4 regions of the Paenibacillus sp. GYB004 genome follow, and region 3 is predicted to be linked to each of the others. Evidence: riboswitches for the same ligand, from Rfam matches in the RefSeq annotation. Region 3 holds a riboswitch; each other region holds the start of a gene.
What was found. A riboswitch is a leader RNA that binds a small molecule or an ion and turns the genes downstream of it on or off. The one in region 3 is predicted to bind cyclic di-AMP.
Positions count from the first base shown of each region.

Region 1: another riboswitch for cyclic di-AMP. It lies ahead of PV433_RS17455 (C40 family peptidase); the one in region 3 lies ahead of PV433_RS24935 (hypothetical protein).
Region 2: another riboswitch for cyclic di-AMP. It lies ahead of PV433_RS08210 (TrkH family potassium uptake protein); the one in region 3 lies ahead of PV433_RS24935 (hypothetical protein).
Region 4: another riboswitch for cyclic di-AMP. It lies ahead of PV433_RS28330 (ubiquitin-like domain-containing protein); the one in region 3 lies ahead of PV433_RS24935 (hypothetical protein).

Region 1 is NZ_JARBDB010000040.1:287,941-293,568, reverse strand. It holds gene PV433_RS17480 (winged helix DNA-binding domain-containing protein) at 1-35, shown strand, start outside; gene PV433_RS17475 (thioredoxin family protein) at 43-363, shown strand; gene PV433_RS17470 (NADH:flavin oxidoreductase/NADH oxidase) at 702-1,727, shown strand; gene PV433_RS17465 (hypothetical protein) at 1,811-2,071, shown strand; gene PV433_RS17460 (phosphotransferase enzyme family protein) at 2,328-3,389, shown strand; cyclic di-AMP (ydaO/yuaA leader) riboswitch at 3,619-3,751, shown strand; gene PV433_RS17455 (C40 family peptidase) at 3,754-4,227, shown strand; gene PV433_RS17450 (circularly permuted type 2 ATP-grasp protein) at 4,427-5,628, shown strand, end outside.
Region 2 is NZ_JARBDB010000012.1:92,745-98,372, reverse strand. It holds gene PV433_RS08215 (CPBP family intramembrane glutamic endopeptidase) at 1-1,052, opposite strand, end outside; cyclic di-AMP (ydaO/yuaA leader) riboswitch at 1,382-1,576, shown strand; gene PV433_RS08210 (TrkH family potassium uptake protein) at 1,667-3,007, shown strand; gene PV433_RS08205 (potassium channel family protein) at 3,022-3,687, shown strand; gene PV433_RS08200 (LysR family transcriptional regulator) at 3,774-4,676, opposite strand; gene PV433_RS08195 (succinate dehydrogenase cytochrome b558 subunit) at 5,170-5,628, shown strand, end outside.
Region 3 is NZ_JARBDB010000057.1:394,933-400,560, forward strand. It holds gene kdpB (potassium-transporting ATPase subunit KdpB) at 1-1,261, opposite strand, end outside; gene kdpA (potassium-transporting ATPase subunit KdpA) at 1,288-2,958, opposite strand; gene kdpF (K(+)-transporting ATPase subunit F) at 2,992-3,072, opposite strand; gene PV433_RS24935 (hypothetical protein) at 3,207-3,608, opposite strand; cyclic di-AMP (ydaO/yuaA leader) riboswitch at 3,854-4,028, opposite strand; gene PV433_RS24940 (ATP-binding protein) at 4,485-5,628, shown strand, end outside.
Region 4 is NZ_JARBDB010000063.1:161,189-166,816, forward strand. It holds gene yabG (sporulation peptidase YabG) at 1-328, opposite strand, end outside; gene rsmA (16S rRNA (adenine(1518)-N(6)/adenine(1519)-N(6))-dimethyltransferase RsmA) at 392-1,303, opposite strand; gene rnmV (ribonuclease M5) at 1,300-1,869, opposite strand; gene PV433_RS28330 (ubiquitin-like domain-containing protein) at 2,035-3,093, opposite strand; cyclic di-AMP (ydaO/yuaA leader) riboswitch at 3,436-3,588, opposite strand; gene PV433_RS28335 (ABC transporter ATP-binding protein) at 3,864-4,610, shown strand; gene PV433_RS28340 (ABC transporter permease) at 4,607-5,628, shown strand, end outside.

The DNA.
Region 1 (5,628 bases), on a different contig from region 3:
CATTTTACGATACCGATATTATTATGAGGGGTTGAGTCTGGGATGGATAACATTCAAAGCGTCGAGCAGTTTCGGGAGTTGACGGGCCGGGACGAGCTGACTGTAGTGAAATATTATACGACTTGGTGTCCGGATTGCAAAAATTTGGACCGGTTTCTGGACGACATCATCGCCGAGCATTCGGATAAGACGTGGGTCAGCATGGATGCCGAGAAGTTTCAGCCGATTGCCGAGGAGAACGAGGTGCGCGGCATACCGAGCCTGCTCGTCTACCGCGGCGGACAGAAGATCGCCCATCTTCACAGCAAATTCGCGAAAACGCCGGATCAGGTGCGGGAATATTTGAACTCGCTGCCGGAGTAAATGCAAGATACGGCCCGCTTCATTCCTCCGGGGAATGAGGAGCGGGTCGTTTTTTTGTAGCGGATGCCTGTTAGTAGTAAAATAAAAGGGATTGGCTCCGGTGGGGTAATGCGCACCGGCTAATACGATTAAAGTGCGAGTTCAAAAAGTCCGGTTTTCAGCACCGAGAAGATGGGATGAAGCTAGGAAATGAGGAGCGGAGCGTAGTGGGACCTACGTGAGCACCGGAAGTTCCGGCTGAATTCCATATTCGATGTCGAGCAGGCTTCCAGATCGGCTTCGTGATCAAAAGTGGACTTTTTGAACAACCTCTTAAAAGATGTTTTGGAGGGATCTCTATGAACCGTTTGCATACCCCGTTTACGTATAAAGGCTTGCAGCTCCGCAACCGCATCGTGATGCCTCCGATGTGCCAATATTCGGTTGATACGAAGGACGGGAAGCCGGGAGATTGGCATTACGTCCATTATGCGTCGAGGGCGGTCGGCGGCGCCGGACTGGTTATCGTGGAGATGACCGACGTCGAGCCGGACGGCCGGATTAGCGATTATGATCTCGGTTTATGGTCGGACGACCACATCGCTCCTTTCGCCCGCATCGTGTCCGCGGTTCAGGCGCATGGAGCGAAGATCGGCATCCAGATCGCCCACGCCGGCCGCAAAGCCGAGGACGCCGAAGTGCCGGTCGCTCCGTCCGCGATCCCGGTGGCGCCGGGGTCCAAAACGCCGCGTCCGCTAACGACGGAAGAGACGAGAGCGATGGCCCACAAGTTCCGAGATGCGGCGCGCAGAGCGGTGGCGGCGGGAATGGATACGATCGAACTGCACGGCGCTCACGGGTATTTGATCCATCAGTTCCACTCGCCGGCGCTCAACCGCAGAGAGGACGAGTACGGGCAAGATTTGTCGCTGTTCGGCGTCCAGGTTATCCGGGCCGTCAAGGAAGTGATGCCTCCGGATATGCCGCTGCTGCTCCGTATATCGGCTGTCGAATATATAGACGGCGGATACGACCTTGAGCATTCGCTCGCCATCGCGCGCAAGTACAAGGAGGCGGGAGTGGACATCTTCCATGTGTCGAGCGGAGGCGAAGGTCCGGCAGGCAAGCGCAGGCCCGGCAACTATCCGGGTTACCAGGTTCCGTTCGCTAGGGCCTACAAGGAGGCGCTGGACGTGCCCGTCATCGCAGTCGGCATGCTCGATCAGCCGGCGCTGGCCGATTCGGTTGTTGCCAGCGGCGATGCCGATCTGGTCGGGGTAGGGCGCGGGATGTTGTCCAATCCGTACTGGGCCGTTCACGCGATCCGCGCTGCGGCCGGCAAGGAGGCGGCACCGGTGCCGAAAGCTTACCTGCGCGGGTTTTAAAGCGGGCGTACGGAGCAGGCGGCCGGATCGGGTACGGTGCTTGTATGGAAAAGCGACATGTTTTTAGGTTGGAGGATCATACGATGAAAAAATACGATAACGTAGCGGAAACGGATTACGAGGCGATACGCGAAGCTTTGCGCCGGTTGCTTCAGGAGGCGGGCCGCGAAGGCAGCGGGCTGCTGCAGTTCGTGGATGAGGCGGAGCGGCGGGAGGCGGCGGACCGGGAACGAACGGCGCAGCTGATGGCCGAGAACGAACGGCTGAAGCAGGAGGTTCGCAAGCTCCGGGTAGCCCAGGCCGGCACGATGTCCAGCAGGCTGCGGGACGCTTTGCGGGAGTAGGGCGGGGTAAGGACGGCGGGGCCGCCTTACAGAATCGTTATAACGAAACGTTCCATGGAACAAGGCCGATCGATCGGTTATGATAAAGCTAACCTTCAGAAAGGAGTGATGCAAATTGACTACAAAGGTGATTTCGGCTTAGCCGAAACAGACGGGCCACGGCGGCGACGCCGTGGCCGCTGATATTTTACGAGGGTACTCCGCCATAAGCGGGCATGGTCGGCTGTGGCGGTTCAGTTCATAGATCGGGAGGCATATGGTGACGACGGCAAGCTATAGAACGTACGAGAATCTTTTTCTGCATGAAGCTGCGAAACGTTACGGGTTCGACCCGGACCGCATCCGGCACGTCGGTGGGTTTGAAAATCTGGTATACGAGACGGAGAGGGACGGCCGCGAGCTTATTATACGGATTACCCCAAGCACGAAGCGGACGCCGGACTACGTGGCGGCCGAACTGGACTGGATGCTCCGGCTGGCGGACTACGGCGTTCAGGTGGCGAGGCCGGTCGAATCGCTGAACGGACGTTTGATGGAGGCGGCCGAGACGGAAGCCGAGCCGCTGCTGATGGGCGTATTCGAGAAAGCTCCGGGCGGGCATGTCGGAGCGGATCACCCGTTGTGGGGGCCGCGGCTGTTCGAGCAGTGGGGACAGCTGACCGGGCGGATGCACCGGCACAGCGAAACCTATGCCCCCCCGGAAGGCATTCCCCGCCGGCTTGGCTCGGCGCTCGATGAAGTGTATCCGGAGCCTTCCGATGAGGAGGCGCCGTCTGCGGACCGGGACCGGGAAGGAACCGATGAGGCGGGACCGGAAGCCGTCAAGCAGGCGCTGGCGCGTGTATATACTCGAATCGCCGCAGACGTCGAACGGCTGCCGAAGGACGGGGGCCGGTACGGAATGTGCCATCGCGATTTGCATCATGGCAACTTTTTCGCGGACGAAGCGGGCCGGATGACCGCCTTTGATTTTGACGACTGCGGGGACGATTATTATTTGCAGGATATCGCCATGCCGGTTTATTATGCGTCGGTGTTTGCGAGCTGGGACAAGCCCGAGACCGATCCGGGCCGGGTGTCGGACTTTGCGGGCCGGTTTCTGGACGATTTCCTCCGGGGTTATGAACGGGAGCGGCGAATCGGTTCCGGCTGGCTGAAGCAGCTGCCGATGTTCGTCGAGAAGCGGCGCCTCGACCTGTGCCTCATTTTGTTCGACATATGGGGATCGGAGAAGGCGACAGCGGGACAGCGCGAATGGATCTCCGCCAATTCGAAGGCGATCTTGCGGGATATTCCTTGTATGTCGCTTCACCTTTAAATCGGGTATGGCCTAGTATGGACAAGCAAGCCGTTTCGGGAAACCGGAGCGGTTTTTTCTGTTGCAGTTGCCGTTATCCTTATCGTTCCATACCGCCACGCCACCGGTTGAACCTGTGCATGCAGCCGGAATGGAACGTTGAAGAGTTTGCAGGTTTGTCATTTTTTCGTACGCGAAATTAGCAGGATTTGGTCGAATGGAGTCGAATGTAAGCAAAGCGCCACGTTTTAAACAATAATTGCCGAATTCCTTTACGGGAAGCGGGGGAACCATACCGGGTGAATTGGTCTCGCTTCAAAGTGACCATAGGGAACCTTCAACCGAACCCTGAGCTAACCTCGCAGGCACTGGAAGGAGCAGGGTTTTGAAGAAGATTGGTTCTGTTATGCTGCTCAGCTCCATGCTGTTCGTAGCGGCGGCGGGTACGGCTTATGCCGAAGATACGCAGCTGGATCGAGCGGTGGAGGAAGTCGTAGGGACCCCTTACAAATGGGGCGGCACTACGATTAAAGGGTTCGATTGTTCCGGATTCATGCAGTACATCTTCGACGAGTACGGCATCGAGCTGTCGCGTACTTCGAGGGACCAGGCCAAAATGGGAGTGGAAGTCGCCAAGGCAGACCTCCGGATCGGCGACCTGGTGTTCTTCAATACGGACGGTAAAGGAATCTCTCATGCCGGCATCTATTTGGGGGACGGCGAATTCGCTCATTCGGCCAGCAAGGTTGGCGTCAGCATCAGCAAGCTGAGCGACAGCTACTACAAGAATCGTTATGTCACGGCGCGCAGAGTCGTGGACGAGGACACGTTCCTGAAGATGAGCGATGTGAAGCAGTGAATCCGTAAGCGCAGGAAAATCGAACCGGCCCGAGCGTTCTCGCCTGAGAACCTCGGGCTTTTTCTATGCTCACCCCTTTGCCCGATCCGGATCGGAAAGGGGTGCGGCTTCATGCGCGGGAGGGCCGCTTTGTTTGAACGCCGGCGGAAACGGTTAATGGAAGGGTGTAACCGATCTGATTTCGAGAGGAGCCGAGATGATGTTCATGCCTTATGAAACCGGAACCTATTATGATGAAATGCTCGAACCCGGCGGTACTCCGAAAACTCATTACGAAGCGGTATACCGGGCGCTGCACCGGCTGTCGGCAGACGAGCTGCGCCGGAAGCATGAGACGGCCCAACTTCGTTTTTTACGTCAAGGCGTGACGTTTACCGTATATAGCGACAACTCCGGGACGGAGCGGACGATGCCTTTCGACCCGATCCCGATCATTGTGCCGGCCAGTCCGTGGAGCCGGATCGAGCGGGGGATGATTCAGCGCGTAACAGCGTTGGATCTGTTTTTGGACGACGTGTACGGCGATCAGCACATCGTGCGCGACGGAATCGTCCCGTCCCGGCTCGTGACCGGCAATCCTTCGTATTACTCCGGTCCGGCCGTGTCTGCGAGGGCGCCGAAGGGCAGCCGGATCTTTCTGGCCGGCATCGATCTGATCCGCGACGAGCGCGGCGAATACCGCGTGCTGGAAGATAATTTGCGCAATCCGTCCGGGATTTCGTACGTGTACCAGAACCGCTCTGCGATGAGACAGGCGTTCCCGGAGCTGTTCCGCCGGCAGAGCGTGCTGTCGCTGGACCGCCAGCTCGGCATCCTGCATGAAACGATGTTAAGCCATGCCCCGCTCCGCCATTACGGCGCGAGCGGTCCGAGAGCGGTGCTGCTGACGCCCGGGCCTTACAACTCGGCCTATTACGATCATGTGTTTCTGGCTCAGCAGATGGGGATCGAGCTGGTGGAAGGACGCGATCTCGTCGTGCTGGACCATGTCGTCTACGAGAAGACGATCCGCGGCTTGCAGCGGGTCGATATCGTCTACAGGCGAATCGACGACGACTTCCTGGACCCGCTGGCGTTCCGGCCGGATTCGATGCTGGGCGTTCCGGGCTTGCTGGAGGCGTTTCGCCGCGGAAATGTGGCGATTCTGAACGGGATCGGCAATGGGGTGGCGGATCATAAAGGCGTCTACGCCTACGTTCCGGATATGATCCGGTATTACTTGAACGAGGAACCGCTTATCCCGAACGTTCCGACTTATCTGCTGGACGATCCCGAACAGCGGGATTACGTATTCCGGCATATCGACCGGCTGGTCGTCAAAAACGTGGGAGCTTCCGGAGGCTACGATATGCTGATCGGCCCGCATGCGTCGGAGGAAGAAATCGAACGGTTCCGCGTCAA
Region 2 (5,628 bases), on a different contig from region 3:
ATGCTGGACAGCGTATGAGCCCCGAAGCCCGGCTCTCTCCATCGCGGCCACAGCCGTCTTCCTTGTTCCCGCCACAGCGGATCGCCGGCGGCGAACGAGAAGTAACAGATGATCGCCATGATCGTCACGACGACCGTCATCAGAATCATGGTGACGACGGCGGCTTCAGTTGAGAAGAAGGGGTCCATGCCTTCGGCTTCGAGTGTTTTGAAGGCGGGAATCATATTGATATTGTTGATCCAGTACAACACAAGAAAGGTGGCCGTTAAGCCGATCCCCCGGACGAACGAGATCTGTTTCCGGGAAGCGATCGCAATGGCGATGGCGGCCAGCCCCATGACCGATGACAGGATCAAATTCCACTGCGTCATCGCCGAGGCCGCCTGGTCCTGCCGTTTGACCCAGTCGAGATGGCTTTGCGGAATCCGGAACTCGTTATAATAGGCGGTTACCTGCCCGCCCCGGACCTCCACTACCTTCAGCAGCTTGGCGCCGCCGATCGTACCTGCGCGATGCTCGAATACGAACCGGTGGGGCGTAGCGGCGTTCGGCCTGAGCGAGCTGTAGTCAGAGAGGGAGAGTCCGTCCTTCCGCAGCACCTCTTCGGCAATCCGGCGGCCTACCTCGACCGACGGGGCGTTCTCCCGGCTGCTCTTCCTCCACCCGATGACGGCGCCGCTTGTCATATGTACATCGACGACATATTCGGCTCCGCGCCCGTCCGTCAGATCGATGCGATAATAATCGATCGGAGCCCGTTCCTGAAACCGGGCTTTGTAATCCGCGACCCGCTTCTCCTTCTGGATATAGCCGCTCAGCAGCTTGTCGGACTGGTAGACGACGAACGTGCTGGAAGCCGGATAACCGGTCAACTCTGCGATATGCGCCTTTGCGGCGTCCGCTGCCGCTTGCTTGGATACGGTCGGCATCGTCTCGGATAAGATGTCGGGCTCTTTGTTTCCCGTAAAAAAAGACCACCAGTTGGTGATGACGAATAAGAGGATGCCGATAACAGCAAAAGTTCCCAGCATGGATGAAAACGGGCGTTTCATGGATCCCTCCCGAACTTTTTTTCTAACGTAACATACTTTTTTTCGAAATGCCACTTAAACGGAAGCAACGGAGGTAGGGACAATGAAAAGAGGCAGGCACGCTTGTTATTCGGCCGGAAGCCGCCGATTCCTCCATGTTTTTAAGCGAATGCCGGCTTTGTGCAAGCGGGTGCAGCGGGATTATAATCGAGTTCGTCAAGTGTTATTCGCTTCTGCTTCAGAGCCGCTACTGCCAGCGCACCATTACGCGAAGACCGGACTCTAATCTGAAAAGCGGAATAAGAAACTCTACAATACGAGCCGTTTAAGGTGCGCGCATCGCAGCGGACTCTCATATCAAGCCGAATTTCTTAATGAAAACGGGGGAACCATTCAAGTAGGAGCAGTTTTGCGGTGTCCGAGAAAACCGCAAGTTTTGCTCATGGGGTGAATTTCGCAGCACCGTTCCCAGCAGCGGCAAGCGAATAGGGTGCCTTACAACCCGAATCCGTCAGCTAACCTCGTAGGCTTCAGTTTGGAAACCACACCGGACAAACGGCATTGGGATTCCAATGTCTTTTTTTGTTGTTCCTGCAAACTACGATCCGTCTTGCCGATCGGAGAGGTGACCCTGCTTGAAACCACTTATAGGGTTCAGAAGGCTTACGCCGCCGCAATTTCTTGTTCTGGGCTTCGCATTGATTATAGTATCGGGCGGACTGCTGCTGTCTTTGCCCGTGTCCACTACGAACGGGGAAGGTTTGCCTTTGGTGGATGCCCTATTTACAGCGACCTCGGCTACATGCGTAACCGGGCTGGTTGTCGTGGACACGGGAACTTATTTTTCCGTATTCGGCCAAGTCGTCATTATGGCGCTTATTCAGGTCGGGGGACTCGGTTTTATGACGATGTCGACGCTGATCGCGCTTGTCCTGCGCAAGCGGATCTCGTTAAGGGAACGGCTGATTCTGCAGGAAGCGATGAATCAGGTTTCGATGGAAGGGATCGTGCGGCTGATCCGCAAAGTGTTGCTGTATTCCTTGACGATTGAGCTTGCAGCCGCTGCACTGTTCGCGATTCGCTGGTCGTTCGACTATAGCGCCGGCCGCGCTATTTATATGGGAGTGTTCCACGCGGTATCGATGTTTAATAACGCCGGATTCGATCTTTTCGGCCATTTTCGGAGTCTGATGCCTTATGCGGACGACCCGCTGATTAATATCGTCGCTATGTCGCTTATTATTTTGGGGGGCATCGGCTTTATCGTAATCTCGGATCTGATGGAATATGGAAAAAAACGCAAGCTGTCGCTTCACGCCAAAGTCGTGCTTAGCATGACCGGGTTTCTGATCGTATTCGGAGCGATCGTCATCTTTTTATTCGAATATACGAATCCGAAGACGCTTGGGGCTTTGAACGGCACGGGCAAAGTGCTCGCCTCCTTTTTTCAGTCGGTGACGCCACGCACCGCGGGGGCCAATACGCTCGACATCGCAGGACTCCGGCAAGCGACACAATTTTTTATCATTATATTGATGTTTATCGGCGCGTCCCCGGGTTCGACCGGCGGGGGAATCAAGACGACCACCTTTACGACGCTGATCGGCGCCGTCATCGCGATGATCCGGGGCAAGGAAGATATCGTCCTGTTTCGTTACCGGCTGGCCAAAGACCGGATTTACAAAGCGATTACGCTTACGATCCTCGCCTTGTTCCTGGTCGTATTTATGACGATGCTGCTCTCTACGACGGAGGACCATTCCTTCCTAATGATCTTGTTCGAAGTGACGTCGGCTTTCGGTACCGTCGGCTTATCGATGGGCCTGACTCCGGAGCTGACGGCTTTCGGCAAAATTATTATTATGATCACGATGTTTGCGGGCCGGCTCGGACCGATCACGCTTGCTTATGCATTGCAGCCTAAAACGGAGAGAGAACTATATAGACATCCGGAAGGTAAAATTATTATCGGATAGGAGTAGTTTTTACTATGAAAATGAAACAATTTGCAGTGATCGGTCTGGGGAGGTTCGGCTCCAGTCTCGCCCGGGAGCTGACCAACAACGGATTTGAGGTGCTCGGCGTCGACAGGGACGAAGAGGCTGTCAGCGAAATGTCTGAGGTGCTGACCCACGCGATCGTCGCGGACTCGACGGACGAAGAGACGCTGCGTTCGATCGGAATCCGCAACTTCGATTGCGTCATCGTTGCGATCGGAGATGATATTCAGGCAAGCATCATGACGGCGATACTGCTGAAGGATCTCGGTGTCGAGATGGTCGTGGCGAAGGCGCTGTCCGTGCTGCACGGCAAAGTGCTGGAGCGGCTGGGCGTGGACCGGATCATCTATCCCGAGCGCGATATGGGCATCCGGGTTGCGCACCAGCTCGTGAACCCGAATCTGCTCGACTACATCGAGCTGTCCAAAGACTACACGATCGCAGAGATATCGGCGCCCAAATGTTTGAACGGCAAGACGCTCGAGGAGCTGAACCCGCGGGCCAAATACGGCTGCAGTGTGGTGGCGATCAACAAGAAGGACGGCGTCATTATAGCGCCGACTGCCACCGACGTTATTAATGAACGGGATGTCATGGTTATAATCGGGACGAACAAGCAGATCGAGTCGTTCGAGGAGGAGCTGGTTGGCTCATAAGGCCGGGCCGGTTCGGTTCGATTGGGACCGCCGGATCGGCCGCGGGGATGCTGCGATTGCTGCGGGACGCTGCCTCGCGAGCGGCTTCAGCCGAGCTCGCCTTTGACTGCGGCGTAATATTCCTTCGCCTTTTCGACCCAGCGGAGCGTGGAAGCACTCTGCATCGATTCCCGGCCGAACAGCAGCGAGGTCGTTCGGGTCGTCTCCTCCAGCTCGGGGATGCTGCGGAGTACGAGGTCGTTGTTGTTCAGCACGGTCTGGCGCAAATACGATTTCGGCAGCAGCGTAGCCGCATTGCATGTGGAGACGAGCCGCAGGATCGCTTCGAACGAATCGATCTCCATTTTAACGTCGGGATAGACGGTATACCGGTGAAATAATTCATCCATTAATATGCGGTACCACGTTCCTTTGGAAAATAAGATCATCGGCAGCTCCTGCAGCTCGTTAATATCTATGGATGGTTTGTCCGTCCACTTATGGCTCGACGGCAGGACAAGACAGAGATGGTCGTCGAACAGCGGAACGCAGGTCAGCTCCGGATTGTCGATTTTGGAGGCTACGAGCCCGAGATCGACTTTTTTTTCTTTGACGAGCGTGACGATTTCATGCGTTTTGCCCGTGATCGCTTTAATGTCGGTTTCCGGAAAATCGCGCGTGTACAGGCCGATCAGATCAGGCAGCGTGGATTGCAGTGTAGTCAGGCTTGCTCCGATCGTGATGCTTTTGCCGGACGAGCGGTATTCGGCGAAGCGCTGCAGCAGCTTGCGCTCCATCTCGGCGACTTCCAGGGCGTATTCGTAACAAATCTGCCCGAGCCTCGTCAGCTCGAGCTTTTTGCCTTTCCGGTCGAACAGAAGCACGCCGAGCTCCTCCTCCAGCTGGGCGACTTTGCGCGATAGCGCGGGCTGGGAGATGTTCAGGGTCTGGGCGGCCCGGTTCAGGCTTTTATGTTCGACGACGGCGGCGAAAGCGTCCAAATTCGGCAGCATGTGGCAGTCCGGCTCCTTTCATAATCAGGGGACATCGTCATTCCTGCGGAAATAGATGTGTAGAAGTGGCAGGGTACGACTCGATGTCTGCTTCGATATAACTAAAACGCATAACGTTTAATAAAAAAACGGCACTTCCATTATAAGCTCTTTGGGAGTAACATGAAAGTTGTCAAACATTGTTCAAATTTTTAGGAGTCCCATTGTGATTTTAATCGTAGATCAGACTCTTGAGAAATCGCGGAACGCGTTCGAGGCGACACGATTATTCCGCGATCCCGGGTTTAAACGGGCCTTACAATGGCAAAATAGGCATATGTAAGGTGTGCGCCCAAGCCGTTTCGGCGTACGTGACGGGGCAATGAACCGTTGGGCGGAGCGATTGGCGAAAAGGTGACATTTTGTTGACGCTTGTCGAACTCGGGAGTACAATGAGAGATGGTTTGTTTTGCACACGTTGTCATATTTCAGTAAGGGGGAACTCGTTTCCATGACCGGTAATTCGTATTACTACCGCAAGCTTCACTCGTTGCTGGGTGTCATACCCGTCGGCTTCTTTCTGGTCGAGCATCTGATAACGAACTATGAAGCGTTTAACGGCGGGCATCAGGCGTTCATCGATTCCGTGATGTGGTTGAACAACTTGCCGCTCATCTTCTTCCTGGAGCTGTTCGGCATCTGGATCCCGATCCTGTACCATGGCGTCTATGGCTTGTACGTGGCGTTCCAGTCGCGCAACAACGCATCCCGTTACGGATATTTCCGCAACCTGATGTTTACGCTGCAGCGGGTAACCGGCGTCGTGACGCTGATTTTCATCGGGTGGCACTTTTTCCAGACGCGCTTCCAGGTTACGCTCGGCAATGAAACGCACGAAGGTTTGGGCGTAGTTATGCATGAAATTTTCACGAACCCCGTTTTCTTCACGTTGTACCTGATCGGCGTTCTG
Region 3 (5,628 bases):
CAGAAGCTACTCTATCAGCTGCCACATCCAAATCGGTCGGTATGATCCCGTTCTGGGCAGCTACCCATTTTTTAATCGCGTCGACGGCCCCTTTGCGCACTTTTCGGCCATCCGACAAATCGATCCCACTCATTCGTGTTTCCGCTTTGAATTCGATGAACTCTCCACCGGCAGCTACTGATCCGTTATACCCGAGTTCCAGCTTTTTCATCAAGTCCAGCACGGAACGCCCTTCCGGCGTCTCATCCTTCATTGAACCAATCGCCGCCCACTCGCCTAGTTCAATCGGTTTGGCGCCGCCAACCGGGATAAATTCACTCGCCATCCGGTTGCCATATGTGATCGTACCCGTTTTGTCCAGAATGATTGTATTAATATCCCCCGCAGCTTCCACAGCTTTCCCCGACATGGCAATTACGTTATACCGGGTCACCCGATCCATTCCCGCTATTCCGATCGCAGACAATAACCCTCCGATTGTGGTTGGGATAAGGCAAACAAGCAGGGCAATCAGGACGGGAACATCAATTTCAATGTTGAGGTAGTCCCCGAAAAACGGCAGTGTCACCACGACAATCAGGAAAATCAGGGTCAAACTGATCAGAACCGTATTCAGGGCAATTTCATTCGGCGTTTTTTGCCGTTTAGCCCCTTCGACAAGTGAAATCATCCGATCCAGAAACGATTCTCCCGGGTCGCTGGTGATCCTTACTTTGATCTGGTCGCTGATGACGTGCGTTCCGCCTGTGACGGAACTGAAATCGCCGCCAGCTTCCTTAATGACAGGCGCGGATTCTCCCGTAATCGCTGATTCGTCGACCGACGCGAGCCCTTCGACAACCTCGCCGTCCCCCGGAATCATTTCTCCTTGTGTTATGACGACAATATCTCCTTTACGAAGATCGGTTGAAGCCACCTGCTTGATCTCTCCGCCGACCAATTTGTTTGCAACAATGTCTTTTTTTGTCCGCTTTAACGAATCCGCTTGCGCCTTGCCTCTTCCTTCAGCCAATGCCTCCGCAAAGTTCGCGAACAACAACGTCACCAGCAAAATGGCGGCAACCACTATATTGAACCAAGCCGGTGTCGAGCCTTGGAACGCTCCGGGGAAAAAGCATAGAAATAATGTGATACTAAATCCTATCTCCACTACAAACAGGATCGGATTACGGAACATGACTCTAGGGTCCAGCTTCATGAACGCTTCCTTGACAGCATTCCGGATAATCGACCCGCTAAGTCCGGATGTTTTAGTTTGCATCGTGAGAACCTCCATTACAATCAAACTTATGGTTTCAATGTCAACTGTTCTGCAATTGGGCCGAGTACGAGACTTGGGAAGAACGTTAACGCTCCAACGATCAGCACAGCAGCCAAAAATACAATCGCGAACAACCCCGTGTCCGTCCTAAAGGTGCCTGTCGTTTCCGGCACCGTCTTCTTGGCAGCAAGCGACCCGGCTACAGCAAGCAAAGCGACAATGGAGAAATATCTGCCTAAAAACATAACGACTCCGGTTGTCGTGTTCCAGAACAATGTATTGTCACCTAGCCCTTCGAATCCGGAACCGTTGTTCGCAGCAGACGAGGTATACTCGTACATCGCTTGCGTCAGGCCGTGAAAGCCCGGATTGGACAGCGTATCGGGATAGCTGAACAGCGCAATTGCCGTTGGAACCAGAATGAGAACAGGCGAAACCAGCATCGTGACGGCAATCAGCTTCATTTCCTTGCCTTCGATTTTTTTGCCCAAAAATTCCGGTGTACGCCCAACCATCAGACCGGAGAGAAACACGCCGATCATCGCATACATCAGTACGTTCATAAAGCCGGCTCCTACGCCGCCAAAAGTCGTATTCAACATCATGTTGGCGATGGTGATCAACCCGGCGATTGGCGTCAGCGTATCATGCATCGCATTGACCGCCCCCGTCTCGGATGCCGTTGTTACGACTGAATATAAGGAAGATAGTGCAACTCCGAAGCGAACCTCCTTGCCCTCCATACTGCCTTGTTCATGCTGAATGTCGATTGCATTCAGAGCCGGATTGCCAGTATGTTCAGCCGTCAGCGAAACGCTCAGCAAAACGATAAAGAGCATTGCCATAGAAACAAACAGTACCCGTCCCTGCTTGGCATTCCCGACCATGTTGCCGTATGCAAAAGGTAGGGATGTCGTAAGTAACATCATTAGCAGGATCTGAATCAAATTACTAATTGCATTAGGGTTTTCAAATGGGTGAGCCGAGTTGACGCCCATAAATCCCCCGCCGTTATTCCCGAGCTCCTTAATGGACAAGAACGAACCCATCGGGCCTCGGGCAATGGTTTGTTCACCGCCTTGAATCGTTTGAGCGACCGCCGCCGGTTCAAGCGTTTGTGGAACGCCTAGCGCAACAAAAATAAGGGCCGTAACAAAAGCAATCGGCAGCAATACCCGTGTAATAGCACGAGTCATATCGACGAAAAAATTGCCTAACGGTTTTCCTGCCAGCCCGCGCATAAAAGCGAACACCGCTGCAAGCGCGGTAGCCGGAGCCGTAAACATCATAAAGACGATCGCAATCATTTGCGACAAGTACGATAATCCGCTCTCCCCGCTGTAGTGCTGCAGATTGGTGTTTGTCATAAAGCTGATTGCCGTATTAAAGGCTAGGCTCGGGTCCATATTGGCAATACCGGCCGGATTCAACGGCAAATACGCCTGTGTTCGAAACACCAGATATACGAGCAAAATCATGACGGTATTGCTGACGACTAATGTGGCGACATATTTTCGCCATGTCTGATTCTCTTGGCGAATGCCTCCGATGGCATAAATCCATTTCTCCAATGGACTGTAAAACCGGTCCAGTCCCGTCCGGTTATATTCAAAAGCTCGGGCCATATATAGTCCAGTAGGCCGAGCCAACAGCAGGACCAGCAACAATGTAACGACAATGGCAAGGATTCCAGCCATATCACAATACTCCTTCCTGAGAACAGGCGTTTTTTAGAACTTTTCCGGCTTAACCAGAGCGTAAACCAAATAAACAAACAACAGGATCACGACGATACCGAGCGCCCACATCATGCTTCTTCACGCCCTTCCTCGACAACCTTGCCTGCCCAAGCAGCGAGGCCTATCATGGCTGCAGCCAGTATAGCAACCAGTGCAATCATTCCGATATCCAACATACTTTCACGTCTCCTTTACAGGCTTTACGTTTACTCGCTTAACAGAAAGGACAAGTCCGTCCCTTGTGATAAAATTACGTACTTCGCACCAAGCCCTTTGTAGATGAGCCGGGCATTATTCCCCTGTGTGATGACATAAATCGGCTTTGCCGTCCAGGAACGGCATATTTGAATATACCTGCAGCACAAATCCAAGCTTTGTTCAAACAAGTAAACCTTACCGATCGGCAGCTCGGGGACCAGTAGTGAACGACTGTCTTTTGTATCCACCATAAGAATGTTCTCCACTCCCATTTCCTCCAGAGCTTGCTTCTCCGCTTTATTGTAGGTTAATGCAGCATAGTGCGATCCCTTTGCCGCCAGCACCCGCAGAAATGCTAGACCGGCTTCTGTAGGCGCTGAAACGAGAAGATAATTGTCTTGATCGTTCACGTGTGTCCCTCCTATCCCTACACGGGGAGGCAACAAAAAAGAAGCTAACGAATTGAGATTGCTCTTCCTCAACTTCCAAGGCAAAGCGAGTAAACCCGTGTCTAGTTATAATAAATGTTGCCTCTCTTATGTCGCTTGCGTAGTTAGTTAATTACAAAAAAACCACAGGAGGCCTAAGCCCTGTGGTCGGAAGTTACGATCACAAGCTTCATCATCCTCTCTCCATAAGCAACGCTATTTTCCAAAGAGTTGCTCTTGCTTACGAGGTTAGCTGACGGATTCGGGCGGTGAGAGTCGCCCTACCTGCAACCGGGTCATATTCCGGCGGCAGGATTCACCCCGTACGGATGCTCGCTCTCACACAAGCTTCCGTGATTGGTTCCCCCGTTTGCCTGAAAGGCAATTCAGCACAGTGAATCATTGAATTCATGAACCGAATGTTACTCCCCATGCAAATAATTGTAAAGCGAGCCGCAAGGTAAATTGGTTTCATTTTCTTCTCTACATCTCGATCTGATTCCCTGGCCTCTATTTCCTTCATCTCCCTCCTTCACACGCCGTTTTTCGATCTTTTCCATCATTTTTACGGAACTTTTACCCCCTGGAACCATTTCTTTTGCGCAGTATTTACAGTACGCTAATGGTGAGTTTGAGACTGTCGATTAAATGTGTAGAAGTGTTATCTGGCCGTTCCAAGTGAAAAATTGCCTTCTTCTGCTCAGACAGGTTGTCCGGAATCCCTTTATTTAAATGGAATTTAAGGTTTGGGATTCCGAACAAAACTCGCCAGAAGGCAATCTTTTCACTTTCCACTTGGTTGTTCATAATGAATCGACAGTCTCAGTTTGAGTCATAAGCGCAGCAGGAGGTTCAGCCATGCCCTTTTTTCATACCAAGCACGATTTGCGTCCTTACATCACTACCGCGCTGCTAATTGCGGGAATGACGATCCTAATACAACCTTTCGGGCTCGCCTTTGATTTGGCCAATATTTCGCTGATCTACTTGCTTCCAGTGCTTCTTAATGCGGTAGTTTGGGGACTGCGTCCGGCTTTCTTCGCCGCTTTCCTGGGCGTATTGTCCTTTGATTTCTTTTTTGTACCGCCGGTGCTCAGTTTTACCGTCGCGGATCTTAGGTATTTGTTTTCCTTTGCCGTTTATATAGCAGTTGCGGTATTAACAGCCAGCTTGGCCGCACGACTCAAACAACAAGTGCTTTATTCCAAGCAAAAAGAGAAGCAAACCGCCACGCTTTATGCGCTCAGTAAACAGATTAGCTCTGCCGTCGATATGCCGTCCTTGCTGGACCGTTTTTCCCGACAGCTATCTGAAATCCTGAAAATGGACGTCACGATCTATTTGGCTGAAAACAACAATGAGCTTACGCTCGCCCGTCGTTCCAGTCCATTTTCCCATCATGTACAGGAACAAGCCGAGCTTGCGCTTGCTAAACGCGTCTACAAAGAAGGTAAGTCATTGGAAAAAAGAATTTCACATACCGGAGGACTCATCGGGCATTTTATCCCGCTTCAGATTGAGGAACAAAGATTCGGAGTTATGGTTCTTATTTCCAGGCACGAGCGAAGCGAAACCTTCCCGGAACAAGCCTTGCTATTTGAAGCGGTTGGCGGGTTGGCGGCCAGTGCAGTCGCACGTGTCAAGTTCGAGGAAGAGGCAAAGCTGGCCCATCTGACCGCCGAATCCGAGCGGCTTCGCATCGCCATATTGAACTCCGTCTCGCACGAGCTTCGTACACCGCTCGCAGCCATTATCGGTTCGGCAACCGGGCTGATCGATGGCGAGAAACTGTTTACCGCCGAGGAACGAATGGAACTTCTTGTGACCATTCGCGATGGCGCGCTTCGTATGAATCGGTTGGTTTTGAATTTGCTGGGTATGGCCCGGCTCGAAGGCGGCATGCTTACCTTACGGAAAGATGAGTGCGAATTGGAGGAAATCATCGGCTCTACCTTCATGCAGTTGAAAGGCTACCAGGAGCATCGCACGATCCGCCTTGACC
Region 4 (5,628 bases), on a different contig from region 3:
CGTCCAAATGGAGCACTTTGCCGGGCATTTCGAAATAAGAAGCTTGCGCAGCGTTCTGTTTGGCGCCGCCAAGCTCGTTTTGCTGTTTCTCGCGCTGCCAGATCCGGTAACGGGCCAGCTCGCGAAGCGATTCGCTCACTTTCATCTGCGAGTACTGCTGCTGCAGCGGCCGCGCGTCCCGAACCGGCAACAAATCCGTTACTGGCGAATCGGCCAGCAGCCGGAAGTCGACGCCTTTCAACACCGCGCGCTTCGTTTCGATCGCGTCGATCTTGAAAATGACGTCGCCGCCATAGGATTTCCGGACAACCAGTTCTCCTTGCTTCATACCACAATCGCCTCCTCGTCTATCCTATGGGCGATATGGGCGTTTGGTGCCTGGGATAATCTTTCAATCGCCGGACTGCTGTTCGAGCTGCCTACGATACGACAGCACCGCGTTCGCCAGCCGCGCATATTCCGCTATGCTGAGCGTCTCGCCGCGCCGCGTCGGATCGATCCCGCATTCCGCGAGTATCGTCTCCATCGCCGGCTTCTCGGCTTTGGCGAAAATGCCGGCGAGCAGATTATTGGATAATGTCTTGCGACGCTGTGCAAAGCAGGCGTGCACGATCTCGAAAAATAACGTTTCATCCTCGACGTGCGCCGGAGGCTCTTCCCTGCGCTTCAAGCGGATGACGGCGGAGTCCACGTTGGGCTGCGGGATGAATACGGTCGGCGGGACGATCGCCACCATCTCGGGCTCGCAGTAATACTGCACGGCGATGCTGAGGCTGCCGTACTCTTTGCCCCCCGGCTTCGCGGCCATCCGTTCGGCTACTTCCCGCTGAATCATGACGACGATATACTCAAGCGGCAGCTTCTCTTCAAGCAGCTTCATGATAATCGGCGTCGTCACGTAATACGGCAGGTTAGCCACCACACTGACCTTCGAGCAGCCGGAGAAGCGTTCCTGCCACAACGCGTGCAGATCCAGCTTGAGCACGTCGCCGTGCACGACGGAGGCATGCGGATAAGGCTCCAACGTCTCTTCCAGAATCGGCAGCAGCCGCTGGTCGATCTCGATCGCGACCACCACGCCCGCTTCCTTGGCCAACTGCTGCGTCAGCGCTCCTATTCCCGGTCCGATCTCCAGCGCCCCCTTGGAGGCGTCCAGCTCGGCGGCCCCCGCGATGTTGCGGAGAATGTTGGCATCCGTCAAGAAGTTTTGACCGAGGCTTTTCTTCAAAGTTAAACCGTGCTTGCGGATGATTTCCTTTGTCCGGTTCGGACTCGATACATCTGCGGCGCGATGGTTGTTCATCCGTTGTCATCCCCTTTTTCCGAAACGCTCATCCGCTCGTAAGCCAGAGCGAATTCTTCACGACCGATCCGAAACATCCGGCAGCGCTTGTAGAACTGTTTGCCGTTGCAATAACCGATTCCGAGCAGTTTGCCCATCTCCAGCCTCCGGGCTGCCGCCTGCGGATGCACGAGAAGGCCGGCGGCCATCAGATCGTCCATCGTAATATCCGATTCCTCATCCTGGCCGGGTGCCGCATCGGTGCGGACATTCTCAAGTGCCCGGATAATCGATTCTCGGGAGGCGTTCTCCACCCCGATGTCCGATTTGCGGGTCGCTTCCTCCTGGGTGAGAAAGGCGTGCTTGCAGCCCGGGACTTTGGCCGAGACGATTTTGCGGATGCGTTCGCCCGCATGATCCGGATCTGTGAATATAATAACGCCGCGGCGCTCCTTGGCGAGCGCAATTCGCCTCAGCACTTCGTCGCCGATCGCCGAACCGCCGGTCTCGATCGTCTCCGCATCCACCGCTCTCTTGATGGCGACTGTATCGTCCCGTCCTTCGACCACGATAATTTCTTGAATCATGTTCTGTGATTCCTTTCCTTGTACGAACAAAAAGAAGAGGGCTCGCCTCTTCTTTCACATTGTTGTTATATATCAATATACCCAATGATTCCGTTTCGATCAACGGTATTGCGGGTAATTGAATAATATAGATGGGGCCGGAAGGCCCGAAACAGCAGCGGAGCGTTAATTATCTACCGGCTTTTCTTTGCCGATAATATAGACTTTGTACCCGCGCTTCAGGCCGAAACGCTTGGCATAGTCAGGGTTGTCGAAGTAAACGTCAATCTTGTTCCCTTTGATGGCACTGCCCGTATCCTCGGCTCGGCGCAGACCGATCCCTTCGATGTACACCCACCAGCCAATCGGGATGACTTTCGGATCAACCGCGATCGTACGCCCTTCGCTTACCTTGGTACCGGAAAACGTGATGCCGTATTGAGGGTGATCGCTGGTCTTGCCTGTTGAAGCAACATCCACGGAATAAGCGGTTAGCGTAACATTATTCAAAATTTGCTTATAGCCGAATTTGACATCGCCTTTCATTACCTCATCGATATTCGGCGAAGAGGCGGACAAGACGACTACCGGATTTTTGGTTCCAAGCGCAACCACTTTAGTAACGCTTTCCTGTGCAACTTTCGTATCGACGACATTCTCGGCTACGAGCTCGCCGTCTTCGTACACCTTCTCGATCTTCTTCGCAAGTACGCCTTCAACGCCTTCCGATACAACCTGCTCCTTACCCTTGAGCAGATTGGGATCGTCTTGCTTGACCGTCTCGAACGGAATCGTTTCGGTCTGGTCTTCCACAACTTTGTGCACGCGGACAATCTGAATTTGAGAGCCTTCCGTTACGGCTTCTTCCGCGGGTGGCGTCAGCTTGTCGAGTTCCCCGATCTCCATGCCGAGATCTTGCAGCGTCTGCTCTACGGTTTTGCCGACCGTGTATAACGTTTCGGTTCTGCCGTCAGCCGTGAGCTGCACCGGGATTGTATGCTGGATATGAAACTTATCGTTATGCTTCAACTCGGTACCAAGCACCGCCGAGACCCGGTCGTGCTCGCTTACCGGAATTTGCTGTTCTTCCAGAAGAGCGGACAATGTAGTTTGTCTCGTTTTTATGTGTTTCTCTTCCCCGTTTACCACTAACCCCACTTTTTTGATAGACGTGCCTTGCATGAGCAGCACGAACATCGTTGTCATCACGATTGAAAACAAAGCGCCTACTAAGATCAAACGCAAGTTTCCATGCTTCCATCGCATTGCGAAAGACATGCTGGATGATCGCTTTACATGGGTTTCTCCGTTTTGAATAACGCCCACTTCTTCGGTCCTCCTTCATCAGCCTCGCCGTCGAGTGTTACGCATGACTAGAATTGACGTGACCTGGTTAAATTTGGATGATTCACGCTATTGCCATCGTTAGTAAGGCTCCGGGCTACAATCGTTGACAGATCCGGTACGCTCTGTCCTGCAGAAATAGTTTCAGGCGAAAATAAAAGCCGCGGCGAAGAGGTACTCTTCTCGCGGCGTTGAATCGAATGCTCATCCCATACTTGGGAGCGCATCAATGCCCGACAATCGTGCCTCTCTCTTCACGCTTACGAGGTTAGCTGCCGGGTTCGGACGCGAGAGTCGCCCTAATTGCACAGCGCCGCGAACGGCTTCGTGCAGTATTCACCCCATAGATAACTTGGTTCCCCCGTTTCCCTGTCGGAAACTCAGCGATGGGTAAGTCGATGGCGGTATGCGGTTAGAATCATTATGATCGTTATATTAAAGCCTTATGAAAAACCTGTAAAGAGGAAATAAATCCGATTTTCATGCGAAAAGGGGAAAAATCACCGAGAATTCACTTTTTTTATGCAACAAATCGTTGTTTTTCTTCGTCTAATTCTTTTATGCCGCTTTCTTCGTGTGTCAAACGCGAAAAGAAAGCGCTTTAACGTGATTTGCTCGAACAAAAATGTTATGATGTCCTACAGGTAAAAGCTTACATGTGGAGGAACATTATGAAACCGTTTTTGCATATTCAGGGGATGTCCGGCGGCTACATCTGGAACCGGCCGGTCGTCCACGAACTCTCGTTTTCGATCGATTCCGGAGAGATGGTCGGGCTGATCGGATTAAACGGCGCAGGCAAAAGCACGACGATCAAACACATCCTCGGGCTGCTCGTCCCTCAGCAGGGAGAAGTTCGGGTGAAAGGGCTCCGCGTGTCGGACGACGCCGAGAAGTACCGCGGCTCCTTTGCCTATGTGCCCGAAGCCCCCGAACTGTACGAGGAGCTGACGATCCGCGAACATTTACGGATGACGGCTATGGCTTACGGACTCGATGAGACGCAATTCAAGCGCCGCTCGGAGACGCTCGCCGGGCAATTCGACATGACCGAAAAGCTGGACTCCTTCCCTCAGACCTTGTCGAAGGGCATGCGTCAAAAAGTAATGATCATGAACGCATTTCTTGTCGAACCTCCGCTGTATGTCATCGACGAACCGTTCCTCGGACTCGATCCGCTCGGTATCCGTTCGCTGCTCGATCTGATGGTGGAGCGCAAACGGAACGGCGCCGCCTTCTTGATCAGCTCTCATATTTTGTCGACGCTTGAAACGTATTGCGACCGGTATGTCGTCCTTAACAAAGGGAGAATCGCGTCGAAAGGGACGCTCGACGAGCTGCGCCGGAGCGCCGGGGCTGTCCCCGATACAACGCTCGACGACGTATTTTATACGCTAGTAAAAGGGGGGCCGACATGAACCCCGCAGCCGCTTTATGGAAAAACCGGCTGACGGCCCATCTGAAAATCGTGTCGCGGTATACGGCATATGCCGGGCAGAGCGGATTTTTCCTGTTTCTCCTGATCGTGTTCATCGCCTCCTCCTATTTTTACGGCAAAGCTCTTGAACGCATACCGGAAACGTTTCCGTATGCAATCGTCATCGCTTTATGGCTGACGCCTTTTATCGCAGTTAGCCCGATCCGGACGCTGCTGCGGGAAGCGGATCTGATCTTCCTGCTGCCGATGGAAGCCCGGATGGGACCGTACTTCCGGGGCGCGATGCTGTACAGCTACTTGTCCCAATCGTTCCTTTTGGTGGTCGCTTTTACAGCGAGCATGCCGCTGTACCGGCACGGATACGGGGAGAACGCCCAGCCGTTCCTCGCGCTTCTGCTGTTCGCGCTGGCGCTGAAATTTGCCAACATGCTCGGAGCTTGGACGGAAAGCGCCTTCGTACGGACCGGCCACAGAGTCTGCTTCCGGATCTGTAGATTTGCAGCCGATGCGGTCGTCTTGTACGCCTTGTACCGGTACGAAATCTTAGCCGCTTCCATCGTCCTCCTGGCGGCCATCGGCGCAGCTGCTGCCTGGGCTCGTCTGTCCCGCCGGATTCCCGTCAATTGGCCGTATTTAAGAAGAAAAGAAGCCGGTCACCGGCTGACGATGCTGTTATTTTTCAACGGGTTCATCGATGTGGAAGAACTGCCGAGCCGGGTGAAACCCCGCCGGCTTCTGTCCGGATTAGCCGGGCTCGTACCGTTCCGCGCGTCTAACGCCTTCCGGTACCTATACTCGCTTACGCTGCTGCGCTCCGAACTGTTCGGCATCACGATGAGAATCACGCTGCTCGCGGTCATCATCCTGCTGTTCGTGGAAAGTCCGGTTACGTTCGCCGTCGTATACATGCTGTTCCAAGTAATGACGAACGTACAGCTGTCGGCTCTGGGACGATTCCACCGACATTCCGTCTGGACCGCGCTCTATCCGATTCCCGG